2 regions of the Staphylococcus sp. GW821-FHT11H10 genome follow, and region 2 is predicted to be linked to the other one. Evidence: predicted binding sites of a transcription regulator. Region 2 holds the regulator's gene; the other holds the start of a gene.
What was found. Region 2 encodes LexA, which represses DNA repair genes until DNA is damaged. Its sites were predicted from a motif close to CGAACATATGTTCG; they were not measured.
Positions count from the first base shown of each region.

Region 1: the regulator LexA is predicted to act here: its motif matches at 4,885-4,898, upstream of addB (helicase-exonuclease AddAB subunit AddB).

Region 1 covers NZ_JBXARC010000004.1:24,445-37,035, forward strand. The annotation lists gene AC1RRU_RS03650 (argininosuccinate synthase) at 1-1,185, opposite strand, end outside; gene AC1RRU_RS03655 (glucose-6-phosphate isomerase) at 1,519-2,850, shown strand; gene AC1RRU_RS03660 (TVP38/TMEM64 family protein) at 3,080-3,652, shown strand; gene lepB (signal peptidase I) at 3,657-4,181, shown strand; gene lepB (signal peptidase I) at 4,196-4,768, shown strand; gene addB (helicase-exonuclease AddAB subunit AddB) at 4,932-8,420, shown strand; gene addA (helicase-exonuclease AddAB subunit AddA) at 8,413-12,090, shown strand; gene AC1RRU_RS03685 (fumarylacetoacetate hydrolase family protein) at 12,216-12,591, shown strand, end outside.
Region 2 covers NZ_JBXARC010000001.1:244,431-257,021, forward strand. The annotation lists gene AC1RRU_RS01260 (catalase) at 1-1,504, shown strand, start outside; gene rpmG (50S ribosomal protein L33) at 1,597-1,746, shown strand; gene rpsN (30S ribosomal protein S14) at 1,926-2,195, shown strand; gene guaC (GMP reductase) at 2,342-3,319, shown strand; gene AC1RRU_RS01280 (CAP domain-containing protein) at 3,334-4,359, shown strand; gene lexA (transcriptional repressor LexA) at 4,589-5,212, opposite strand; gene sosA (DNA damage-induced cell division inhibitor SosA) at 5,355-5,588, shown strand; gene AC1RRU_RS01295 (DUF896 domain-containing protein) at 5,712-5,945, shown strand; gene tkt (transketolase) at 6,049-8,037, shown strand; gene AC1RRU_RS01305 (YneF family protein) at 8,258-8,500, shown strand; gene AC1RRU_RS01310 (CcdC family protein) at 8,659-9,126, shown strand; gene sbcD (exonuclease subunit SbcD) at 9,487-10,611, shown strand; gene sbcC (exonuclease subunit SbcC) at 10,616-12,591, shown strand, end outside.

The DNA of each region.
Region 1 (12,591 bases), on a different contig from region 2:
TCCATGAAGATATGCATTTACTTGAGTAGGTAAACCATAAATATCGATGAAACCTACCGCTGCCGATTGATTAAATGCATCTTCTTTAGTGTATGTTGCTAATTTTTCATCATATAGCGTGTATGGAGATTTTCTTCCATTAACAATGGCATTACCTTTAAATAATTTAATTCTAACATCACCTTCAACATATTGTTGCGTGCTATCAATGAATAATTTTAAGCTATCAGTTAATGGTGAGAACCATAAACCATTATAAGTTTGTTCAGCAAGTTGTTTTTCAATCACTGGTTTAAAATGAGCTACATCTTTAGTTAACGTTAATGTTTCAAGTGCTTTATGTGCTTTTAATATTACTTCTGCACCTGGAGTTTCATATATTTCACGAGATTTAATACCAACAAGACGATTTTCTACATGGTCGATACGTCCAATTCCGTGTTTTCCAGCTAATTCATTTAAAGTTAATATTAATTGATCTAAGTCATAATCTTGATGATTTAATTGAACTGGAACACCGTTTTTAAATGAAAGGATAATTTCATCAGGTGTATCTGGTGTATCTTCTAACTCTGCTGTTAAATCATAAGCGTCTTTTGGAGGGGCAGCATACGGATCTTCTAAAATACCACACTCATTTGCTCTACCCCATAAGTTTTGATCAATTGAATAAGGAGAATCGTGATTGATGCCAACAGGGATATTGTGTTTAATGGCATAATCAATTTCTTCTTCACGACTCCAACCCCATTCTCTTACTGGCGCAAATGCTTTTAGGTTAGGGTTTAATGCTTTAATAGCAACTTCGAAACGAACTTGGTCATTACCTTTACCAGTACAACCATGCGCGATACCGACAGAATTAGTTTGTTCAGCAATCTCAACTAATTTCTTAGCGATAAGTGGACGAGATAAAGCTGATACGAGTGGATAACTATTTTCATACATTAAGTTACCTTTGATTGCATAACTTACAAAGTCATCACTAAATTCTTTAGTAGCATCAATAATATGACACTCAACTGCACCCATATCTAGTGCTTTAGAATATACAACATCTAAATCTTTACCTTCACCAACATCTAAACATACAGCTACGACATCATAGCCTTTATCTATAAGCCATTTAACGGCTACACTTGTATCTAATCCACCTGAATATGCTAATACGATTTTCTCTTTCATTAAAATTCACCTCATAATTTTTCTGAAAATTGATATAAATTTATACTAACAGATATTAAATGAAAATAAAACCATTTTTTTACATAAATATACAAAAATTTGAAAATACTCTTATCATCAACATATCAATTGTATAAAAGGATATGTTACATATTGATATGGAAATATAAGTATTATTTTATTTAGAAATTATTCATTTTAAAATTATTAAAAAATGTCTTAAAATTGTTGAATTAATTTGAAAATATTCGAATAGTCAGTCATGTCAATTGAATAGAAGGCTTAAAGTTAGTAAAATTAAATCAACAAGGACATACAGGAGGCTTTTATAAAATGACTCATATTCAATTAGATTATGGAAAAGCATTGGAATTCTTTGGTCAACATGAAATTGATCAACAACAAGATATCGTTAAAACAATTCATAAAACGATTCACGAAGGTACTGGTGCAGGTAGTGATTTCTTAGGTTGGGTGAATCTTCCGGAAGACTATGATAAGAAAGAATTTTCAAGAATTGTGGAAGCATCAAAACGTATAAAATCTAATTCAGATGTATTAGTAGTAATTGGTATCGGAGGTTCATATTTAGGTGCGCGTGCTGCTATTGAAATGTTAACTTCATCATTCCGCAATTCAAATGAATACCCTGAAATTGTATTCGTGGGTAATCATTTATCATCAACGTACACTAAAGAATTAGTAGACTACTTATCAGATAAAGATTTTTCAGTAAATGTTATTTCTAAATCTGGTACAACTACAGAACCAGCAGTAGCATTTAGATTATTTAAACAATTAGTTGAAGATAAGTATGGTAAAGCAGAAGCTAAAAAACGTATCTTTGCTACTACAGATAAAGCAAAAGGTGCATTAAAACAATTAGCAGATAATGAAGGTTATGAAACGTTTGTAGTACCAGATGATGTTGGTGGTCGTTATTCTGTATTAACTGCTGTGGGTCTATTACCGATTGCAACAGCTGGCATAAATATTGAATCAATTATGATTGGTGCAAACAAAGCGCGTAAAGAATTATCATCAGATAAATTAGATGAAAATATTGCTTATCAATATGCGACAATCCGTAATATTTTATATAGCAAAGGATACACTACTGAAATGTTGATTAATTATGAACCGTCAATGCAATATTTCAATGAGTGGTGGAAACAATTATATGGTGAGTCTGAAGGTAAAGACTTTAAAGGTATATATCCATCTAGTGCAAACTATACAACTGACTTACATTCATTAGGTCAATATGTCCAAGAAGGACGTCGTTTCTTATTTGAAACAGTTGTAAAAGTAAACAACCCTAAACACGATATTACAATTGAAGAAGATAGTGATGATTTAGATGGATTAAATTACTTAGCAGGTAAAACAATTGATGAAGTTAATACTAAAGCATTTGAAGGTACACTATTAGCTCACACTGATGGTGGCGTTCCTAATGTTGTTGTGAATATTCCACGCTTAGACGAAGAAACATTTGGTTATGTTGTATACTTCTTTGAATTAGCGTGTGCAATGAGTGGATATCAATTAGGTGTTAATCCATTTAACCAACCTGGAGTAGAAGCATACAAACAAAACATGTTTGCATTATTAGGTAAACCTGGATTTGAAGATAAGAAGAAAGAATTAGAAGAGCGTTTATAATTCTCTAGTCATTCAATAGCGTCAATTAAATATGTCTTACAAAGTCGATATGGATTAAATTCCGTATCGACTTTTCTAATATATATCTTTATATTAAAGCTAAGGAATGAGTTCTAACTACTACCTGTGACTGATTTATTATTATATAGGTAGATTTATAAATGAAACAGTGTACAATATTTCTATGAAATAATAACTGTTAATCCAATAGGAAGGATTTGATGTAACTATGTTTCATCAAATTGAACAATGGTTTGATTTATTACAAGGTTTTGGTTATCTGGCTGGATTTATTATTTTATTTTTTAGAGCCATTGTGCCAGTACTTCCTTTAACATTGTATGTTATTTTATGTGTTCATGCGTATGGCTTTATAGCAGGTACGATTATTAGTTGGTTAGGTGTTGTAGCAGGTACTTATACAGTGTTCTTTTTCTGTAGAAAATTTGTTAATGCTAACTTTATGAAGCGGATTAAATCAAGACGATCAATTGAACGCCTTATTCATTTTATTGATAGACAGGGCTTAGTACCAATATTTATATTAATGTGTTTTCCGTTTACACCTAATACACTAGTTAATTTTGTGGCAAGTTTCTCTCATATTAGAGGCAAATATTATTTTATAATTTTACTTATATCTAAGTTAATTTCTATTACATTTTTGGCGATTATGGGAAAAAGTGTAACCTCATTTTTCACACATCCTGTTAGAGCAATAATGGTATTAATAGTTACTATAGCGTTATGGTTTGTTGGTAAGAAAGTCGAGGGCTATTTCATGGGTTCAGACAAGGAGTGACAAAGTGCGTAGAGTGACAAGTTGGATTGTAGCATTCCTATTTGCTTGTCTGTTTGTCATGTTTATACAAATGTTCTTAGTTAAAAGTGCTGTAGTTCAAACTGATGATATGTCACCAACTTTGAATAAAGGTGACCGTGTCATTATTAATAAAATTAAAGTTACCTTTAACATGTTGAAGGATGGAGATATTATCATGTATCGACATAATAATCAATTACACTTTGGTAGATTGGTCGGCAAGCCAGGTGAATCAATTGAAGTTAGAAACGGTAAATTGTATAGAGATGATAGACAAGTTAATAAATTTTATGCTAAAAATAGAGATATTAATAATTTTGCAATAAGAGATTTACATGATTCTGATGGTGATATTATTCTGCCAAATTCATATTTTATTTTAAATGATAATGGTGATAAACAAAGTGATTCAAGAACATATGGATTAATAGATAAGGACGATATCGTAGGAGATGTTAGTTTAAAGTATTATCCGTTTAAAGAATTTACCTATCAGTTTAATAAGTAGAGGAGGTGTTAAAATTGAAGAAAGAAATAGTTGAATGGATTGTTGCCATAGCGGTAGGTTTATTACTTGTATGGGTAATGGTTAACTTCGTAGCTAAATCATATACTATAAAAGGCGATTCAATGGATCCAACACTAAAAGATGGCGAACACGTCATGGTTAACATTCTAGGATATAAAGTTGGAGACATAAAAAAAGGTAATGTAATCGTATTTCATGCGAATCAACAAGACGATTATGTTAAACGTGTCATTGGTGTACCTGGCGATAACGTTATTTATAAAAATGATAAACTATATGTTAATGGTAAAAAGATAAATGAACCTTATCTTGATTACAATGAAAAACGTAAACAAGGTGAATATATTACGGGTTCATTTGAAACTAAAGATTTACTAAATGCAAATCCTAAATCAAATATCATACCAAAAGGTAAATACTTAGTTTTAGGTGATAACAGAGAAGTCAGTAAGGATAGTAGGGCGTTTGGTTTAATTGATAGAGATCAAATTGTTGGTAAAGTATCATTTAGATTTTGGCCATTCAGTGAATTTAAGTTTAATTTTAATCCAGATAATGAAAAATAAGGAAAATTAGTATTAATGAATTAATTTTTAACATAGCAAGACTGGTAATGGAATGTTCATAGAGGTTCCGCCAGTCTTTTTTTGTTCAATATTTCGACCTAACAAAACATTTTTTAAGAACGTATGTTCTGTGTTAAAATAAGTTCAAAGGAGTGTGGGCATAATGGAGTTGAACGCATACATTGGCAGAGCAGGGACAGGCAAATCTCATCATATGATTGATAATATTAAGCAACAAATGAAAGAGGATCCTCTAGGCGATCCAATTGTTTTAATAGCACCAACACAGAGTACTTTTCAATTAGAACAAGCATTTGTTAATGATAAAGAATTGAATGGAAGTCTAAGAACTGAAGTGCTTCACTTTGAACGCTTAAGTTATAGAGTTTTTCAAGAGGTTGGAGGATTAACTGAAGAACGACTAACGCAAGCGGCTACCGAGATGATGATTTATGATTTAGTTCAACAACATAAATCGGAATTAAAACTATATCAATCACAAGTAAATTATTATGGTTTTAGTGAGAAGTTAAGTGAACAAATTCAAGATTTTAAGAAATATTCTGTTACGCCAGAACATTTACATACATTTTTGCAAGATAATGACTTGAAGACGAGAACTAGACATAAATTAGAAGATATATCGCTTATTTATCAGTATTTTGAGGAACGCATAAATGGCGAATTTATTACTTCAGAGGATAGTTTAAATCATTTTATTGATATTTTAAGTCAATCAGAATGGATTAAAAGAGCAGAGGTATACATAGATGGATTCCACAACTTCTCTACATTGGAATATCAAATTATTAAAGCACTCGTTCAAAGCGCCAAAAAAGTTACTGTTCTTTTAACAACTGATGGTAATGAAGATCCATTTAGTTTATTCAGAAAACCCTCAGAGGTATTAACACATTTAAAGGAAATTGCTAAAGATTTAAACATAGAATTACAACAACAATTCTTTAAACAACAATATCGTTTTAACAATAAAGATTTAATACAACTGGAACAACAATTTGACGCATTGCAAATTAATCCTATCGCTTACGATGGCAGTATTAATATTTTAGAATCCTCAAGTATACGTGAAGAAGTTAATGAAGTAGCTCGCCAAATTATTAAAGATACACGTGATAAGCAATATAGATATCAAGACATTGCTATCTTGTATCGTGATGAAGCTTATGCATATTTATTTGACTCTGTTCTTCCACAGTACGATATTCCATTTAATATTGACACTAAAAGATCAATGACACATCATCCGATCATGGAAATGGTACGCTCACTTTTGGAAGTTATTCAAACAAACTGGAATATTAGTCCTATGATGCGTTTAATTAAAACCAATATTCTAACTAATCACTTTAAGGATAGTGCATATTTAATTGATTTATTAGAGAACTTTGTCGTTGAACGTGGTGTTTATGGCAAACGTTGGCTTGATGAAAAACTGTTTAGTATTGATAACTTTACGAAAATGGGACGTAAAGAACATAAATTAACTACTGAAGAGCGAGAAGATTTCGAGCAAGTAGTTCATTTAAAAAATGATATTATTGATAAAATATTAACTTTTGAAAAAGCAATGAACGAAGCAGAAAATGTGAGAGGTTTTGCGACAGCTTTCTATGAGACAATGGAGGCATTTGATTTACCTAAATATTTAATGACTCACCGTGACCAATTGGACGTCGATGGTCGTCATGAAGAAGCTGAAGAAATAGATCAAATTTGGAATGGACTTATTCAAATTTTAGATGATTTAGTCACTGTATTTGATAATGAAGAAATGACTCTTAAACGCTTTTTAGAGGTATTTGATATTGGTTTAGAACAATTAGAATTTGTAATGATTCCTCAAACCCTCGATCAAGTGAGTATAGGGACAATGGACTTAGCGAAAGTAGACAATAAAAAACATATTTATATGGTTGGAATGAACGATGGTGCTATGCCGCAACCGGTTTCTTCTTCTAGTCTAATAACAGATGAAGAAAAGAAAGTGTTTGAACAACAAGCACAAGTTGAATTAAGTCCTACATCAGATATCTTACAAATGGATGAAGCGTTTGTTTGTTATATTGCAATGACACGAGGCAGTGAACAAGTTACATTTTCATATAGTTTAATGGGTGCACAAGGTGAGGATAAAGAAAAAAGTCCATTTATAGACCAAATACAAGGGTTGTTCAATGGGTTAGAAGTAATGAATATTCATTATCAACATAATGCACAACCTTTATCGTTAATGGAGCATCCACATCAAACTAAAGTCGTCTTATTCGAATCTTTAAAAGCTTGGCTAGAGGCAGAGATGGTCGCTGATGTATGGGTTGATGCTTATCAAGTCATGCGTGATAATGACAAATTGAATAACGGTTTAGAGTACCTATTAACTGCGTTGACATATGACAACGAAACAGTGAAATTAGATGAACCATTGGCTGCATCTTTATATGGTTCAACAATTAACGCAAGTGTATCTAGATTTGAAGGGTATAATGATTGTCCGTTTAAACATTATGCGAATCATGGTTTAAGGTTAAATAAGCGTACGAAATATAAGCTTGAAAATTTTGATTTAGGAAATATTTTCCATACAGCATTGAAGTATATTTCGGATAAGGTAGATGGAGACTTTAAAAATCTTGATAATAAGAAGATACATGCTTTAACTGTTGAAGCTTTAGAAAATGTTTTACCTCAAGTCCAATTTAATCTCATGGATTCAAATGCATACTATCGGTATGTGTCAAAACGAATTGGTGTCATTGTCGAAAGTACTTTGAAAGCATTACGCTATCAAAATAAAAATACAAAGTTCAAACCACAACGTTTCGAAGCAGGGTTTAGAAAGACACCGAACAACAGTGAAGAACTTATTGCACAACCATTAATTACAAAACAAGGCATTCCAGTTAATATACGAGGACAAATTGATCGTATAGATGCTTACACTAAAGATGATAAGAGCTACATTAATATTATTGATTATAAGTCATCTAATCCCAGTGCGAAATTAGATTTAAAAAAGGTTTATTATGGTAAACAAATGCAAATGATGACTTATATGGATATTGCTTTGCAAAATGCCCAACGTCTGGGATTATCTAATGAAATTAAACCAGGTGGCCTATTGTATTTCCATGTACATGATGAACGTCTCAGTTTTAAAGACTGGGGAGAATTGGAAGATGATGCTTTAACACAGGACAAACTTGAACAAGCATTTTTAAAAGAATATAAATTACGTGGCTTAGTTAATAGCGATATGGATGTAGTAGACGCATTGGATATTCGTTTAGAAGAAATTAGCAAATCCGACATTGTTCCAGTTAGCCTGAAGAAAGATGGAAGTATTGGAAGTAGAGGGAGCAGTGTTGCTGATGAAACAACAATTCATAAATTTATCAAACATAATAAAGACAACTTTATAAAGACTGCTACAAATATTATGGAAGGTCATACCGAAGTTGCACCACTTAAGTTCGATGACCAATTACCATGCCAATTTTGTAATTTTCAATCAGTGTGCCATGTGGATACTATTATTGATAGTAAACATTATCGCCATGTAGATGAAACTATAGATCCTATCAAAGCTATACAAGATGTCGAGTTAGAAAGCGGTGATCATAATGAATAACATCCCCATCAAACCTAAAGATGCTCAATGGACAGATGCACAGTGGAAGAGTATATATGCTAATGGTCAAGATATATTAGTAGCTGCAGCAGCGGGGTCTGGTAAAACTGCAGTATTAGTAGAAAGAATTATTCAAAAAATCATTAGAGATGAAATAGATGTTGATAAGTTACTCGTTGTTACTTTTACTAATTTAAGTGCGAGAGAAATGAAGCATCGTGTTGATCAGCGTATTCAACAAGCGTCAATAGAAAATCCTAACAATGAACATTTAAAGAATCAACGCATTAAAATTCATCAAGCACAAATTTCGACATTACATAGCTTCTGTTTAAAGATTATTCAACAACATTATGATGTCATTGATTTGGATCCTAATTTTCGCACAATTAGTGATGTAGAGAATGTGCTGTTACTTGAACAGTCTATTGATGAAGTTTTAGAAAAACATTATGATACACCGGATATTGAATTTCTTACTTTAGTAGAACAATTATCAAGTGATCGTAATGATGATAATTTTAGAGATTTGTTAAAACGTTTCTATAATTTCAGTATAGCCAATCCTTCACCGTTTGAGTGGTTGGATTCATTAGTTGAAATTTACACGGACGATAATAAACATAAATTATATCTAGACGAATTAGAAAGATTATCGAAAATTTATATCAAAGCTGCATATCATACTTTGTTAGAAGCGGAAAATAACTTTCTAAATTGTATAGAGGCGGAAAAGCATTTAGATGTTATCAAGCTAGAAAAATTTAAATGCGAAAAAATGATTGAGGGTAATGTGATAAATTTTGAAGAAATCATTAATTATACCTCTGAAAAATTGCCTACAATAACAAAAAAATTAAAAGATACTAATGAAGATGAAGGTATAAGTTCTCAATTTTTAACAAACGCTAAAGATTTTTATGATGATTATAAAAAACTATTATCGGAAGTAAAAAATAAGTATCTAATGCGTTCTTATGAAGATTTAAAAGTAGATATGAAACGTTTGGCTCCTAGAATTCAATACCTTGTACAAATCGTTAAGGATATTATTAATGGCTTTGCTGAAAAAAAACGTAGTCGCAATGTACTGGATTTTTCTGATTATGAACACTTCGCTTTACAAATATTAACTGACCAAGAGGGCAATGCTTCGCCTATTGCTAAAGAATATCGATCACAATTTGAAGAGATTTTAGTAGATGAATACCAAGATACGAACCAAGTACAAGAAGCAATCATATCTAAAATTAAACGTGGTGACGAATCTAATGGGAATTTATTCATGGTAGGTGACGTTAAACAATCTATCTATAAATTTAGACAGGCTGATCCAACGTTATTTATGGATAAATATCATCGTTTCACAAAAGATGGCGATCAATCAGGATTACGTATCGATTTATCTAAGAATTTCCGTTCACGTAAAGAAGTACTCGCCACAACAAACTACTTATTTGACCATATGATGGATGAAGAAGTAGGTGAAATTGAGTACGATGCTGATGCGAGACTTTATTTTGGTGCTACTAAATATTCTGATAAATCTATGCCTCTTGAACTACATGCATTAATTCAAGATAAAAGTAGCGATAATGATTTAGAAAAGTCAGAACAAGAAGCTCGCTATATTGCTGAGCAAGTTAAATATATTATTGAGCATAAACAAGTTTATGATATGAAGTCAGAAACTTATAGACAAGCTACTTTCAAAGATATCGTCATACTTGAAAGAGGGTTGAAAAATGCGCGCAATTTACAACAAGTATTTAAAGACTATAATATTCCGTTCCATGTAAATAGTAAGGAAGGGTACTTTGAACAAACTGAAGTACGTCTCGTCTTATCATTTTTAAGAACCGTTGATAATCCTTTACAAGATATATATTTAGTAGGATTGATGAGATCGGTTATATACCAATTTACGGAAGATGAATTAGCAAACATTCGAGTTCAAAGTATGAACGATGATTATTTCTATCAATCTATATTGCATTATATGAAAGATCAAGAAGCGAACCCTTTGTTAGTTGAGAAATTAGAACATTTTATGGATGATATAAACATGTATCAAGAATATAGTCAATCTCATCCTGTGTATCAACTAATTGATAAGTTTTATAATGATCATTACGTTATTCAATATTTTAGTGGTCTTATTGGTGGTAAAGGTAGACGCGCGAATCTATATGGATTGTTTAATAAAGCAGTAGAATTTGAAAATTCAAGTTTTAGAGGGCTGTATCAATTTATAAGATTTATTGACGAACTAATAGAACGCAATAAAGACTTTGGTGAAGAGAATGTTATAGGTCCTAATGATAATGTGGTACGTATGATGACAGTTCATAGTAGTAAAGGTTTAGAGTTCCCATATGTTATTTATTCGGAACTTTCAAAGAATTTTAATAAAGGCGACTTACGTAAACCACTCATCTTAAATCAAAAATATGGTCTAGGTATTGATTATTTTGATTTAGAACAAAATGTAACCTATCCGTCATTATCGTCAGTTGTCATTAAATCAATTACTGAAAAAGAACTTATTTCTGAAGAAATGCGATTGATGTATGTAGCTTTAACGCGAGCGAAAGAGCAACTCATTCTTATTGGTACTATTGATAAGGAAGAAACATTAGAAAAACTTGAGCGATTGCCAATTTCAGGTAATCAAATTGCATTGCATAAGCGGTTATCAGCAGATCGACCTTTTGATTTAATATATAGTATTTTGGCTAAATACCAATCTACATCTTTATTACCAGAGTATCAGTTTGAGAAATCCATTGATAATTTAGATGAGAGTCTGCGTCCTACTGTAGATATTAAAATTGCACAATTTGAAGAACTTTCGATTGAGGACAGTGAATCAGAACAAGAAAGTCGAAATATTTCAGATTTAGAAGTAGAAGGTTCACATGATGATACGTTAAAACAACAAATTAATGATCAATTGTCATTTAAATATCCGTATTTAAAAGATACGGAGAAACCATCTAAACAGTCTGTTTCAGAATTAAAGCGTCAATTAGAAACAGAAGAAAGTGGTACAAGTTACGAAAGGGTAAGACAGTACCGTATAGGTGTATCAACTTATGAGAGACCTAAGTTTTTACGTGAAAATAAAAAGCGTAAAGCAAATGAAATTGGTACTTTAATGCATACAGTCATGCAACATCTACCATTTAAAGAAACGCGTATGACTGAAACAGAATTGAATGACTATATTAATGAATTAATTGAAAAGCATATTATTGAAGAAGATGCTAAAAAAGATATTCAATTTGAAGCAGTTATGAATTTTATTAGAAGTGACTTGTATATGACTATTACACAAGCTGACAAAGTTTATAGAGAGTTACCATTTGTCGTAAATCAAGCGCGTGTAGATGAAATGCCTGAATCAGATGAAGATGTGTCAATTATTCAAGGTATGATTGATTTAATATTTTTAAAAGACGATCAATATTACTTTGTAGATTACAAAACAGATGCATTTAATAAGCGTAGAGGTATGACAGATGAAGAGGTAGGTATACAACTTCGTGATAAGTACAAAATTCAAATGAAATATTATAAAAACACATTAGAAACAATTTTAAATTCTAAAGTATACGGTTACCTTTATTTCTTCCAATTTGGTCAAATGAGTATTGAAGAAGATGTTTAACATATTTTTAATCCAAGGAATGAAGTGTGTATTAAATATCTAAAATTTCAGACATATATATTTGTGGTTTAGCAAAGATTAAAGTTATAATATGTATTAAGATATAGATGAGGAGTTGATACTGAATGAAATTTCTATCATTCAATTATAAAGACGCTGAATCTTACGGCGTAAAAGTTAAGCGTGAAGACGCAGTTTGGGATCTTAAAAAGGTATTTGCGGAATTTGGAGAAGGTGACTTCCACCCTCAAACATTATTAGAGGGATTACAACAAAACCAAACACTAGATTTCCAAGAACAAGTACGTAAAGCAGTTGTAGCGGCTGAAGATAGTGGTAAAGCAGATGAATTCAAAATCGCCTTTAATGACATTGAATTCTTACCACCAGTTACACCACCAAATAATGTTATTGCATTCGGTCGTAATTACCAAGATCACGCAAGTGAATTAAATCATGAGGTACAACGATTATACGTATTCACTAAAGCAGCATCATCAT
Region 2 (12,591 bases):
AGATGATAAAAGATTAACTGGTTTGTTTGGGCACCCAGTTTCAGATAGAGAAAACAGTATGACAGCTGGTCCTAGAGGTCCGTTGTTAATGCAAGATGCATATTTCTTAGAACAAATGTCACATTTTGATCGTGAAGTAATTCCAGAACGACGTATGCACGCGAAAGGTTCAGGTGCATTCGGTACGTTTACAGTAACAAATGATATTACGAAATATACAAATGCTAAAATCTTTTCAGAAGTAGGAAAACAAACAGAAATGTTTGCACGTTTCTCAACAGTTGCGGGTGAACGTGGCGCTGCTGATTTAGAAAGAGATATCCGAGGATTTGCACTTAAATTCTATACTGAAGACGGTAACTGGGATTTAGTAGGTAACAACACACCTGTATTCTTCTTTAGAGATCCAAAATTATTTGTGAGCTTAAACCGTGCCGTAAAAAGAGATCCACGAACAAATATGAGAAGCCCTCAAAATAACTGGGACTTCTGGACTGGCGTACCGGAAGCACTACACCAAGTTACAATTTTAATGTCAGATAGAGGTATGCCTAAAGACTTCCGTCATATGCACGGCTTCGGTTCACATACGTATTCTATGTACAATGATGAGGGTGAACGTGTTTGGGTTAAATATCATTTTAGAACACAACAAGGCATTGAAAACTATACAGATGATGAAGCGGCTGAAATTGTAGGTCAAGATAGAGAGTCATCACAACGTGACTTATACGATGCAATCGAAAATGGCGATTATCCAAAATGGAAAATGTACATTCAAGTTATGACAGAGGAACAAGCTAAAAATCATCCAGATAATCCATTTGATTTAACTAAAGTTTGGTATAAAGGTGATTACCCATTAATTGAAGTGGGTGAATTTGAGCTAAATAGAAATCCTGAGAATTATTTCATGGATGTTGAACAAGCTGCTTTTGCTCCAACAAACATTATTCCTGGTCTAGATTTCTCACCAGATAAAATGTTACAAGGACGTCTATTCTCATATGGTGATGCGCAACGTTATAGATTAGGTGTCAATCATTGGCAAATTCCTGTTAACCAACCTAAAGGTGTTGGCATTGAAAATATGTGTCCATTTAGTCGTGATGGTCAAATGAGATTCCTTGATGGAAATCAAGGTGGTGGACCTCATTATTATCCAAATAATAAAGGTGTTTACCAATCACAACCTGAATATAAAAAACCAGCATTCCCAGTAGATGGAGACGGTTATGAGTACAATCAAAGACAAGATGATGATAATTACTTTGAACAACCTGGTAAATTGTTCCGTTTACAATCTGATGATGCTAAAGAAAGAATCTTTACTAACACAGCAAATGCAATGGATGGTGTGAGTGAAGACGTTAAACATAGACATATTCGTCATTGTTATAAAGCTGATCCAGAATATGGTAAAGGTGTTGCCAAAGCATTAGAAATCGATATTAATGATGTTGATTTAGAAGGTACTAACGACGAAACTTACGAGAATTTTTAATAGTACTAAAAAATTAGATTGCGTAGAGCATTTTAATATGGTAAAATTTTAAATCGTAAGTATTCCTATTTAAATGAGAAAGGATGTTAATTATGCGCGTTAATGTAACATTAGCTTGCACAGAATGTGGCGATCGTAATTATATTACTACTAAAAATAAACGTAATAATCCTGAGCGTATTGAAATGAAAAAATATTGCCCAAGATTAAATAAATACACGCTACACCGTGAAACTAAATAATCTCTTATCTTTTAAATACGACATTAAAGATAAACTTAGAGCTTGCCGAAGTATAATAATCTTATACTTCGGTTTTTTAATTATTTAAATGAAATTAAGTCATCAGTCTTGTAAATTTAAAATCATGTGTTATTATATAAAACGTAATAATTACGATTTAAAAAACAGGAGTGAAATATATGGCAAAAAAATCTAAAATTGCTAAAGAAATGAAAAGAGAAAAATTAGTTAATCAATATTATGAATTACGTAAAGAATTAAAAGCTAAAGGAGATTATGAAGCATTACGTAAGTTGCCACGTGATTCTTCACCAACGCGTTTAACTCGAAGATGTAAAGTAACAGGACGTCCAAGAGGTGTATTAAGAAAATTTGAAATGTCTAGAATTGCTTTTAGAGAACATGCACACAAAGGACAAATACCTGGTGTCAAAAAATCAAGTTGGTAAAATGCAAATCTAGTACTTTAGTCCATTTACAAGACAATTAAAAAATTGTAAAGTATATAAGGGTGAGAAAATGAATGATTTTTATATTTAATATACTAAACGTTCGTTTTTACTTAATAAATAAGATTGTATAGGGGCTAAAAAGTATGAAAATTTTTGATTATGAAGATATTCAATTAATTCCAAATAAATGTATAGTTGAAAGTCGTTCAGAATGTGATACAACTGTCCAATTTGGACCGAAAGCATTTAAATTACCTGTTGTTCCAGCGAATATGCAAACTGTTATGAGTGAAGAATTAGCTCATTGGTTCGCAAAAAATGATTATTTTTATATTATGCATCGATTTGACGAAGCAGCTCGTATTCCATTTATTCAAAAAATGCAAAAAGACGGATTGTTTGCTTCTATTTCTGTAGGTGTTAAAGCAAATGAATTTAAGTTTATAGAAGAATTAGCTGACAAACAATTAGTTCCTGAATATATTACGATTGATATAGCTCATGGTCATTCAGATTCAGTTATTAAAATGATTAAACACATAAAAAAATATATTCCAAAAACATTTGTAATTGCTGGAAATGTTGGTACGCCAGAAGGTGTTAGAGAACTTGAAAATGCAGGTGCAGATGCAACTAAAGTTGGTATCGGACCAGGTAGAGTTTGTATCACAAAAATAAAAACTGGTTTTGGCACTGGTGGTTGGCAATTAGCAGCATTAAATATTTGTAGTAAAGCAGCGCGTAAACCTATAATCGCTGATGGTGGCTTAAGAACACATGGCGATATTGCTAAATCAATTCGATTTGGTGCAAGCATGGTAATGATAGGATCTCTATTTGCGGCTCACGAAGAATCGCCAGGTGAAACAGTTGAATTAGACGGCAAACGTTATAAAGAGTATTTTGGTAGTGCATCTGAATTCCAAAAAGGTGAACACAAGAATGTTGAAGGTAAAAAAATGTTTGTTGAACATAAAGGATCATTAAAAGATACTTTAGTTGAAATGCAACAAGACTTACAAAGCTCGATTTCATATGCAGGTGGAAAAGATTTAAAATCATTAACAACTGTCGATTATGTTATAGTGCGAAATTCAATTTTTAATGGGGACAAGGATTAAAACTTGAGTGGTAGGTGTATGTTATTAAAAAATTTCTTTTGTTTTCTTTGGTGTTATTAGTTGTAGCTTTATTCATACCATTAAAGGAAAATCAAACACTAGTAAAATTACAGAATGACGTAAGAAGTAAAGTTCAGCAAGTTATGAATCAAGATTCGAGTTTAAAAAACAATACGCTCAAAACACCTACAGAACAGGACTTTGCTATTAATAATATTCAGATGAATATGTCTAAAGACAAAGTTGAAAATCAATTGGGGAAACCTAAAAGAGTAACATCTAATGAATATGGCGCTAAATGGTATACCTATTACAATAATGATTACGATAATTTCATAATGGTTAGCTATTTAGGAAATAAAGTCAATGCTTTATATAGTAATCAAAATGTCATTACATCTAAATCTAAGGTAAAATATAACACCCCTAAAAATGTTGTTGAGGATAGACTTGGTAAACCTTTAAAGGAAATTGTTAAAGGTAGATACCGTGTTGATATAAGTAGCGATGAGTATGATGTTTTCCATGAAGATAATATTTATACAACTGTTTTTTATGATAAACATAATGACAATGGTGTTACTGCATTACTTCAAGTTAGTGATGCCATGGAAAAAAGGTTGACTCAACATTACGGTGCGCCATCTTCAACATTAGAACAAAGCTTTGAATATCAAAATTATGATTTAGTTAATTCTGAGCGTAAACAGCATGGGTTGAATACACTTAGTTACTCAAAAGATGTCTCCAATACAGCAAGAAATCATAGTGAAGACATGGTAAAACAAAATTACTTTGATCATAACAATTTAGATGGTGAATCTCCTTTTGATCGATTAAAAGATGATGACATTGATTTCAATGTGGCAGGTGAAAATTTAGCGTATGGGCAACAAAATAGTATATTTGCTCATGAGGGGTTAATGATTTCACTTGGTCATAGAAAGAATATATTGAATACAAATTTCAGTACTCTAGGCGTAGGCGTTGATTTTAATGAAAAACGACAACCATATTGGACAGAAAATTATACGGGCTAAGTGTTTTAACGAGACTTATTAAGGGTATCTTTTTGTTGATAAGGAAGTTGATATTATGACAACTAAAGATGTTAATAAACTAGATATTCTAGATAAGGTTAAAGAAATTTTGAATAAAAAAGAAAATGAAAAGCAAAAGAACTAGCGAAGTTTACATTGTAGACTTTGCTAGTTCTTTTTATATAGAAATATATAAGAGAGAGGTTAACGTAAATTTTAGAAATTAAAACTACAGTTCTCTGTATAAACCAATAACTTTACCGATAACAGTAACGTTATCAAGATAAATAGGACTCATTGTACTATTTTCAGGTTGTAATCTATAACGTGTTTTTTCTTTATAGAAGCGTTTAACTGTTGCTTCATCATCTTCAGTCATCGCAACAATGATGTCTCCATTTTCAGCAATGGTTTGGCTTCTAACTATAACTTTATCTCCATCTAAAATACCTGCCTCAATCATACTTTCACCCACAACATTTAAAATAAAAATATCACTATTGTGAGTTGATGTTAAATGTTCTGGTAAAGGGAAATATTCCTCAATATTTTCAACTGCAGTAATCGGAATTCCGGCAGTAACTTTACCAATTACAGGAACATAAATTGTTTCCTCCATATTAACTGCATCGTTAGTTTGTTCGCTAACAATTTCAATGGCTCTCGGTTTCGTAGGGTCTCGTTTAATATATCCTTTTTCTTCCAGTCTAGATAAATGACCATGAACAGTTGAACTCGACGCTAACCCTACTGCTTCACCAATTTCTCGTACGCTTGGTGGATATCCTTTAGTTTGTACTACATGTTTAATATAATCGTATATTTCACTTTGACGTTTAGTTAATTCTCTCATATATAGGCACTCCCTAATTTTATTTAACTATATTATAGCACTGATTTTAATATTGAACAAACATTTGTTCGTTTTTATGTTGACTAAGAACAGATGTTCTGTTAAAGTATTTATACAAACAAATGTTCTAGAGGTGAAAGTAATGTTTAATAAATATAAAAATAAATTATTAACTAATATAGCTGTTGTATCAATATCTTGTGTTGTTTTTATAGTATTTTTCATGAATTTATATCATAACGCTCAAATGGAACAAACGTACGAAATAACTGACCATACTATTTCTAAAAAGGCAATTATTAAAGATGATAATAAGAACGTAAATACTACAAATGGGGAACAAAATAACTACAAAGTGTTCGCATTTGTAAGATGATTATAAATTTGAGGTCTGTCAAAGCTATTTAAATGTCAATAGCTTTTGTCCAGACCTCTTTTTTGTTATATTTTATGAAGTAAAAGAGAAAATATTAATGGGAATATAGAAAGAGTGATAGTTATGTCTAATGATAATTTAAATATAGATAGAATTAATGAGCTTGCTAAAAAGAAAAAGGAACAAGGTTTAACTGAAGCTGAAGCTAAAGAGCAATCGAAATTACGTAAGAAATACCTCGAAGCATTTAGAAAAGGGTTTAAACAACAAATTGAGAGTACAAAGGTGATAGATCCTGAAGGTAATGATGTGACACCTGAAAAATTAAAAAAGATACAAGAACAAAATAAAAATTAATAAATATTAGATTATAGTTCGTTGAGTTTAAACAATTATCAATTTCAATATTTTTAAGTTATAATATACGAAAGATGATTAAAGTCGAAGGGAAGTATTAAAGATGTTTAACGAGAAAGATCAACTAGCGATTGATACGATTAGAGCTTTAAGTATTGATGCAATCGAAGAAGCTAATTCAGGTCACCCTGGATTACCTATGGGAGCTGCACCAATGGCTTATACCTTATGGACACGCCACTTAAATTTTAATCCTCAATCTAAAGACTATTTTAATAGAGACCGTTTTGTATTGTCGGCTGGACATGGCTCTGCGCTATTATACAGCTTGTTACATGTTTCAGGCAGTCTTGAATTAGAAGAGTTGAAGCAATTTAGACAATGGGGTTCTAAAACACCTGGACACCCAGAATTCAGACATACTGATGGTGTTGAAGTTACTACTGGCCCACTTGGACAAGGCTTTGCTATGTCTGTAGGTATGGCTTTAGCTGAAGACCATTTAGCAGGTAAATTTAATAAAGATGATTTCAATATTGTTGACCATTATACTTATGTGCTAGCTTCTGATGGTGATTTAATGGAAGGTATTTCTCATGAAGCTGCTTCATTTGCTGGCCATAACCAATTAGATAAGCTAATTGTTTTATATGATTCAAACGATATTTCATTAGATGGCGAATTAAATAAAGCCTTCTCTGAAGATGTTAAGAAACGATTTGAAAGTTACGGTTGGAATCACATATTAGTAAAAGATGGTAATGATTTAGACGCTATCGATAAAGCAATAACTAAAGCCAAATCTCAAAATGGTCCAACCATGATTGAAGTTAAAACAATTATCGGTTATGGTGCTCCAAACGTGAGTGGTACTAATGGTGTTCATGGTGCACCACTAGGTTCAGATGAGAGAAAATTAACTTTTGAGGCATATGGTTTAGACCCTGAAAAACGTTTCAATGTGCCAGAAGAAGTATATGAAATTTTCCAAACAACTATGTTAAAACGTGCAAATGAGCATGAAGATGCATGGAAAGCATTACTAGAAAATTATTCTAAACAATATCCAGAATTAGCAGATGAATTTAAATTAGCTATTAGTGGTAAACTACCTAAAAACTATAGAGATGAATTACCACGCTTTGATAGCGATCATAATGCAGCAACACGTGCTGATTCAGGTGAAGTAATTCAAGCATTAAGTAAATCAGTTCCGTCATTCTTTGGTGGTTCTGCTGACTTAGCTGGTTCTAACAAATCTAACGTTAAAGAAGCGACTGATTATGATAGAAATACACCTGAAGGTAAAAATATATGGTTTGGTGTACGTGAGTTCGCAATGGGTGCAGCTGTAAATGGTATGGCAGCACATGGTGGATTACACCCTTATGGTGCAACATTCTTTGTATTTAGTGACTACTTAAAACCAGCGTTGCGTTTATCAGCTATCATGGGATTAAATTCAACATTCATCTTCACACATGATTCAATCGCTGTAGGTGAAGATGGACCTACTCATGAGCCTATTGAACAATTAGCGGGCTTAAGATCAATACCAAATATGAATGTCATTCGTCCAGCTGATGGAAATGAAACAAGAGTAGCATGGGAAGTAGCTCTTGAATCAGAACAAACACCAACTTCTTTAGTATTAACTCGTCAAAATCTACCATATTTAGATGTAGATGAAGAGACAGTTGAACAAGGTGTTCGTAAAGGTGCTTATGTTGTTTTCGAAACTGAAACTAAACCTGAGTATCTATTACTTGCTACTGGTTCAGAAGTTAGCTTAGCAATTGAAGCAGCTAAAGATTTAGATAAACAAGGTAAAGGTGTACGTGTAGTATCAATGCCTAACTGGTTTGCTTTTGAACAACAACCAGAAGAATATAAAGAGTCTGTAATTCCTAAAGAAATTACTAAACGTGTTGCAATTGAAATGGCATCACCATTAGGTTGGCACAAATATGTAGGCACTGAAGGTAAAGTGATAGGTATTGACCAATTTGGTGCAAGTGCCCCTGGCGACTTAGTCGTAGAAAAATATGGTTTCACTAAAGAAAATGTATTAAATCAAATTCGCACATTTTAATATTAGATAAGAAATTAGAGAACTGAGAAGGCTTTCATTGGAAAGTCTTCTTTAATTTGAATGAGCAATACAAAATAATTTTTAAGTTAACTAAAAATAAGTATTACATTTGTTTAAGTATTTGTTATGATAACAAATGGATGCAGAATTACTAACTAGCTCTTGAAAATAGAATAGTAATTTAGTAAAATTCAGTAGGATATAGAAAGTGGGTGAAACAATGGCAACATGGTTAGCAATTTTATTAATCATTGTAGCGCTTATCGGTGGACTAGTTGGTGGTTTCTTTTTAGCACGTAAATATATGATGGATTATTTGAAAAAAAACCCACCTATTAATGAAGAAATGTTACGTATGATGATGATGCAAATGGGTCAAAAACCATCGCAAAAGAAAATCAATCAAATGATGACAATGATGAATAAAAACATGGATCAAAACATGAAAAGTTCAAAAAAATAATTTTTAAATGGATTGTAGTACCTTTAAGGTTTACAATCCTTTATTTTTGTAGTAAAACAACTTTAGTGTTATTTAAAAAGAAAAATATTTAAAAATCTAAATAAATTACAATGAGTAATAAAGAGTAAGGGTTTATGAATATATAAGAAGGTGTAACGTTGGCGTATTTAATTTTTTCTGTTGTATTTGCTTTATTTATGGGTATAGTAGTAATTTTTATTCGAATGAAAGCTCAAAACTTTCCTGTTAATGAAAAGAAAATTATATTACCTCCATTTTTCATGGCTACAGGCGCATTGATGTATGTGATTCCGTACTTTAGATTGACTGGTACTGAAATTTTAGAGTCAATTATTCTAGGTGTCTTATTCTCATCTGTTCTTATATGGACAAGTCACTTTGAGGTACACGGTACTGAAATTTATATGAAGCGCTCAAAAGCATTTCCAATCATTTTAATTTCTTTATTAATTATACGTACTGTAATTAAAATATTTATCAGTAGTAAAATTGATCCAGGTGAAATTGGCGGCATGTTCTTCTTACTTGCGTTTAGCATGATTGTTCCTTGGAGATTAGCTATGTTATATAAATATAAAAAGTTGAAAAGAGCAACTGTCAAATAATTGAATAATGATTAAAAAATGATGTATTTTAAATTACTTTGAAAATTTTAGTATAGCCTGGGACATAAATCAATATCTCAGGCTATAATTACATATTGGAAGTAGTTGACTGAATTAAAAATACACCTGTAACTAACTTTTTTAATTCTAGTCAACCTTGCGGGGTTGAGCGGGGCCCAACAAAGAGAATTTCAAATTAGAAATTCTACAAGTGATGCAAGTTGGGGTTATTAATAGCTGCTTAATAACATAGGTGGGACAATGAATTTAAATTAATCATTGTTCCATCTTTTTTAGTTTGAACAATAGTGTGATTCAAGATATAATATACACGAACAAATGTTCTAAAGGGAGGCCATTATGAAGGTTATTCACACTGCTGATTGGCATTTAGGTAAGATTTTAAATGGTAAGCAATTTTTAGAAGATCAACATTATATATTGAACAAACTTATTGATAATTTGAAGGAAGAGAAACCAGATGTTCTGGTTATTTCGGGTGATATATATGATACGTCTTATCCTAGTAAGGAGACCATTAGACTTTTTGAAGAAACGATTAAAATTATAAATGTAAATATGAAAATTCCTACAATTATAACCAATGGGAATCATGATGGTAGAGAAAGATTAAATTATGGGTCAACATGGTTTGAGTTTTCACAATTATATATTAGAACGCAACTAGAATTAATGTCTACACCTATAACTATTAATAATATTAACTTTTACACACTTCCTTTTGCCACTATTAGTGAAATTAAGGCTTACTTCGATGATGATGATATCAAGACATATGAGCAAGCAACTCAAAAGTGTATTAACCACATTTCGAAGATTATAGACCCGAATCAAATTAATATTTTAATTGGCCATTTAACTATAAAAGGTGGTAAAACATCAGAATCTGAAAGGCCACTTACAATTGGAACAGTTGAAAGTGTAGAAAGCGCTAACTTCAATATTTTTGACAAAGTACTATTAGGACATCTTCATCATCCATTTAGTATTACAGATAATATTGTTGATTATAGTGGTTCGTTATTACAATACTCATTTTCTGAAGTGAACCAGGCCAAAGGATACAAAAAATTAATGATTAATTCAAAAGGTGACATAAATACTAAGTTTGTACAATTAAAACCTTTAAGAGAGTTAGAGGAAATTGAAGGTGACTACTCGGCTGTTATACAAGGCGACGTTCCTGTGAAAAATAAAGATAATTATTTTCACTTCAAACTTAAAAATATGTCTCATGTTACCGACCCTATCATCCACCTTAAACAGATATACCCAAATACACTTTCGCTTAGTAATATCACTTTTGAAAATCATAATAAATCAACGTACGCAGATTTTAAAACTACAGATGACCCTACAATAATTAAAAATTTCTACAAAACAATTACGGATGAAGATTTAACAAACTATCAAGAGAAGAAAATACATCAATTATTAAATCAAGTTATCAATAGGGAGGACTAAATAATTGAGACCAACTAAATTAATACTTAATAATTTTGGACCTTTCATACATGAAGTTATTGATTTTGAACAAATAAATAAAGAACAGTTATTTTTAATAAGTGGAAAAACTGGTTCGGGAAAAACTATGTTATTTGATGGCATTGTTTATGCGCTATTTGGTAAGGCTTCTACAGAAGGTAGAAATGAGGGGGAATTACGAAGTCATTTTGCAGATGGTAAATCCCCAATGAGTGTAGAATATGAATTTAAAATTAACGATAAAAAATTTAAAATATCTAGACAGGCTGGATTTATTAAAGAGGGGAATACTTCCTTAACACCTGGTAAACTTGATGTTTTTGAATTTGATGAAGAAAGTCAGCTTTACGAACTACGAGAGAGTAAAATCAGCTCTGGTAATGGTTTTATCAAAGATTTGTTAGGTATCAACGCTGAACAATTTAGACAATTATTCATATTACCTCAAGGAGAATTTAAGAAATTTTTAGTATCTAATAGTTCCGATAAACAAAGTATTTTAAGAACATTATTCAATAGTATCCGTTTTGAAGAGATGCAAAATTTATTGTTAAATCAAGTTAAAGACGAGAAGAAACAAATAGAATCACGTTATAGTCGGATTCAAATACTTTGGGAAGATATTGAAACATTTGAGAATGATGAATTAATTCAATTTAAATCTTTGAATAGTATGCAAACCAAAGACATTATTAAAGCAATACCTCAGTTTGAACTAGTAGGTCAACACTTAAATGAAGAATATGAACAATTAAAATCTGAACACAATGATGCGCTTGAAGCTATAAAAAGAAAAATTGAAGAAAACAATAAATTAATAGAATCACTTAAAGAACTCGATCGAAATAAAGATAAGAAAGTGCAACTAGAAAAAAACAAAGATAGTATTGAAAAATTAAAAGCTGAATTACGTAAAATTATTGAAATTAAACCCTTGAGTCAATTGTATAATCAAAGAAACACAAAAGAACAAAAATATGAAAATACTAAGGTTAAGCTAAATTCTATTCTTGAAGAGTTAAATGAACTTAATGTTAAATTAGAGAAATTTAAGAAAGAAAAAGAAATTTTAAATGAACAATTAGAAGATATTAACATTAAGTCTGAATATATTGATAAAACTAAACAGTTTTATTCAAACATAAATAAGTATCGTGAAGCTTTTAACGAAATTAAACAAAATGAAACATACTTAAAAGAGAATAATCAAAAGCAAGAAGAAAATAAGAATTTAATTGATAAATTAAATAATGATATAGCTAAAATAGATGTTAATAACGAGAATATTGACGAAATAACACAGGAGATATTCCAATTAACAAACACTTTTGATAAAAAAGTGACTTTGAGAGAAAACAAGAAAAAATACCAATCTTTAAGTCAAAAATACAACGAAACAGAGAATAGTATTAAAAAGACTAAAGAACAAATTTCAGATTTAAAACTTCAATTAGAAAATATAGACAAGTCAAATATAGATTTAAATGATAAACAAACATTTATTCAAGAAATTCAAAATGCACTTCATGTTGGAGATACATGTCCTATATGTGGTAATGAAATTGAGTCTCTCAATGAACATATTAAGTTTGATGAAATTGCTAAGAATCAAAATTTAATAAAAGAGGTCAATAATCAGTTAAATAAAAAAATAAATGAGTTAACTAAACTTGAAACCACTTCTGATTATATTAGTAATCAAATGAGTGAGTTAGAAATAAATGATGATGAAATTAGTGATATCAACGAAATAGAACAACAATTAAGAACTAAAAATAAGGAAAAAGAAAAACTACAAATTCAAATTAAGCAACGTGAAAAGTTAAAAAGTGCACTAGATAAGCATAAAGATATTAAACATAGCTTACAAATTAAGCATGAAAAACTTTTATCATTGAAGCATCAATTTGAAACACTAATAAATGAATTTAAAAGCTACACTAATTATGATGAAACTAA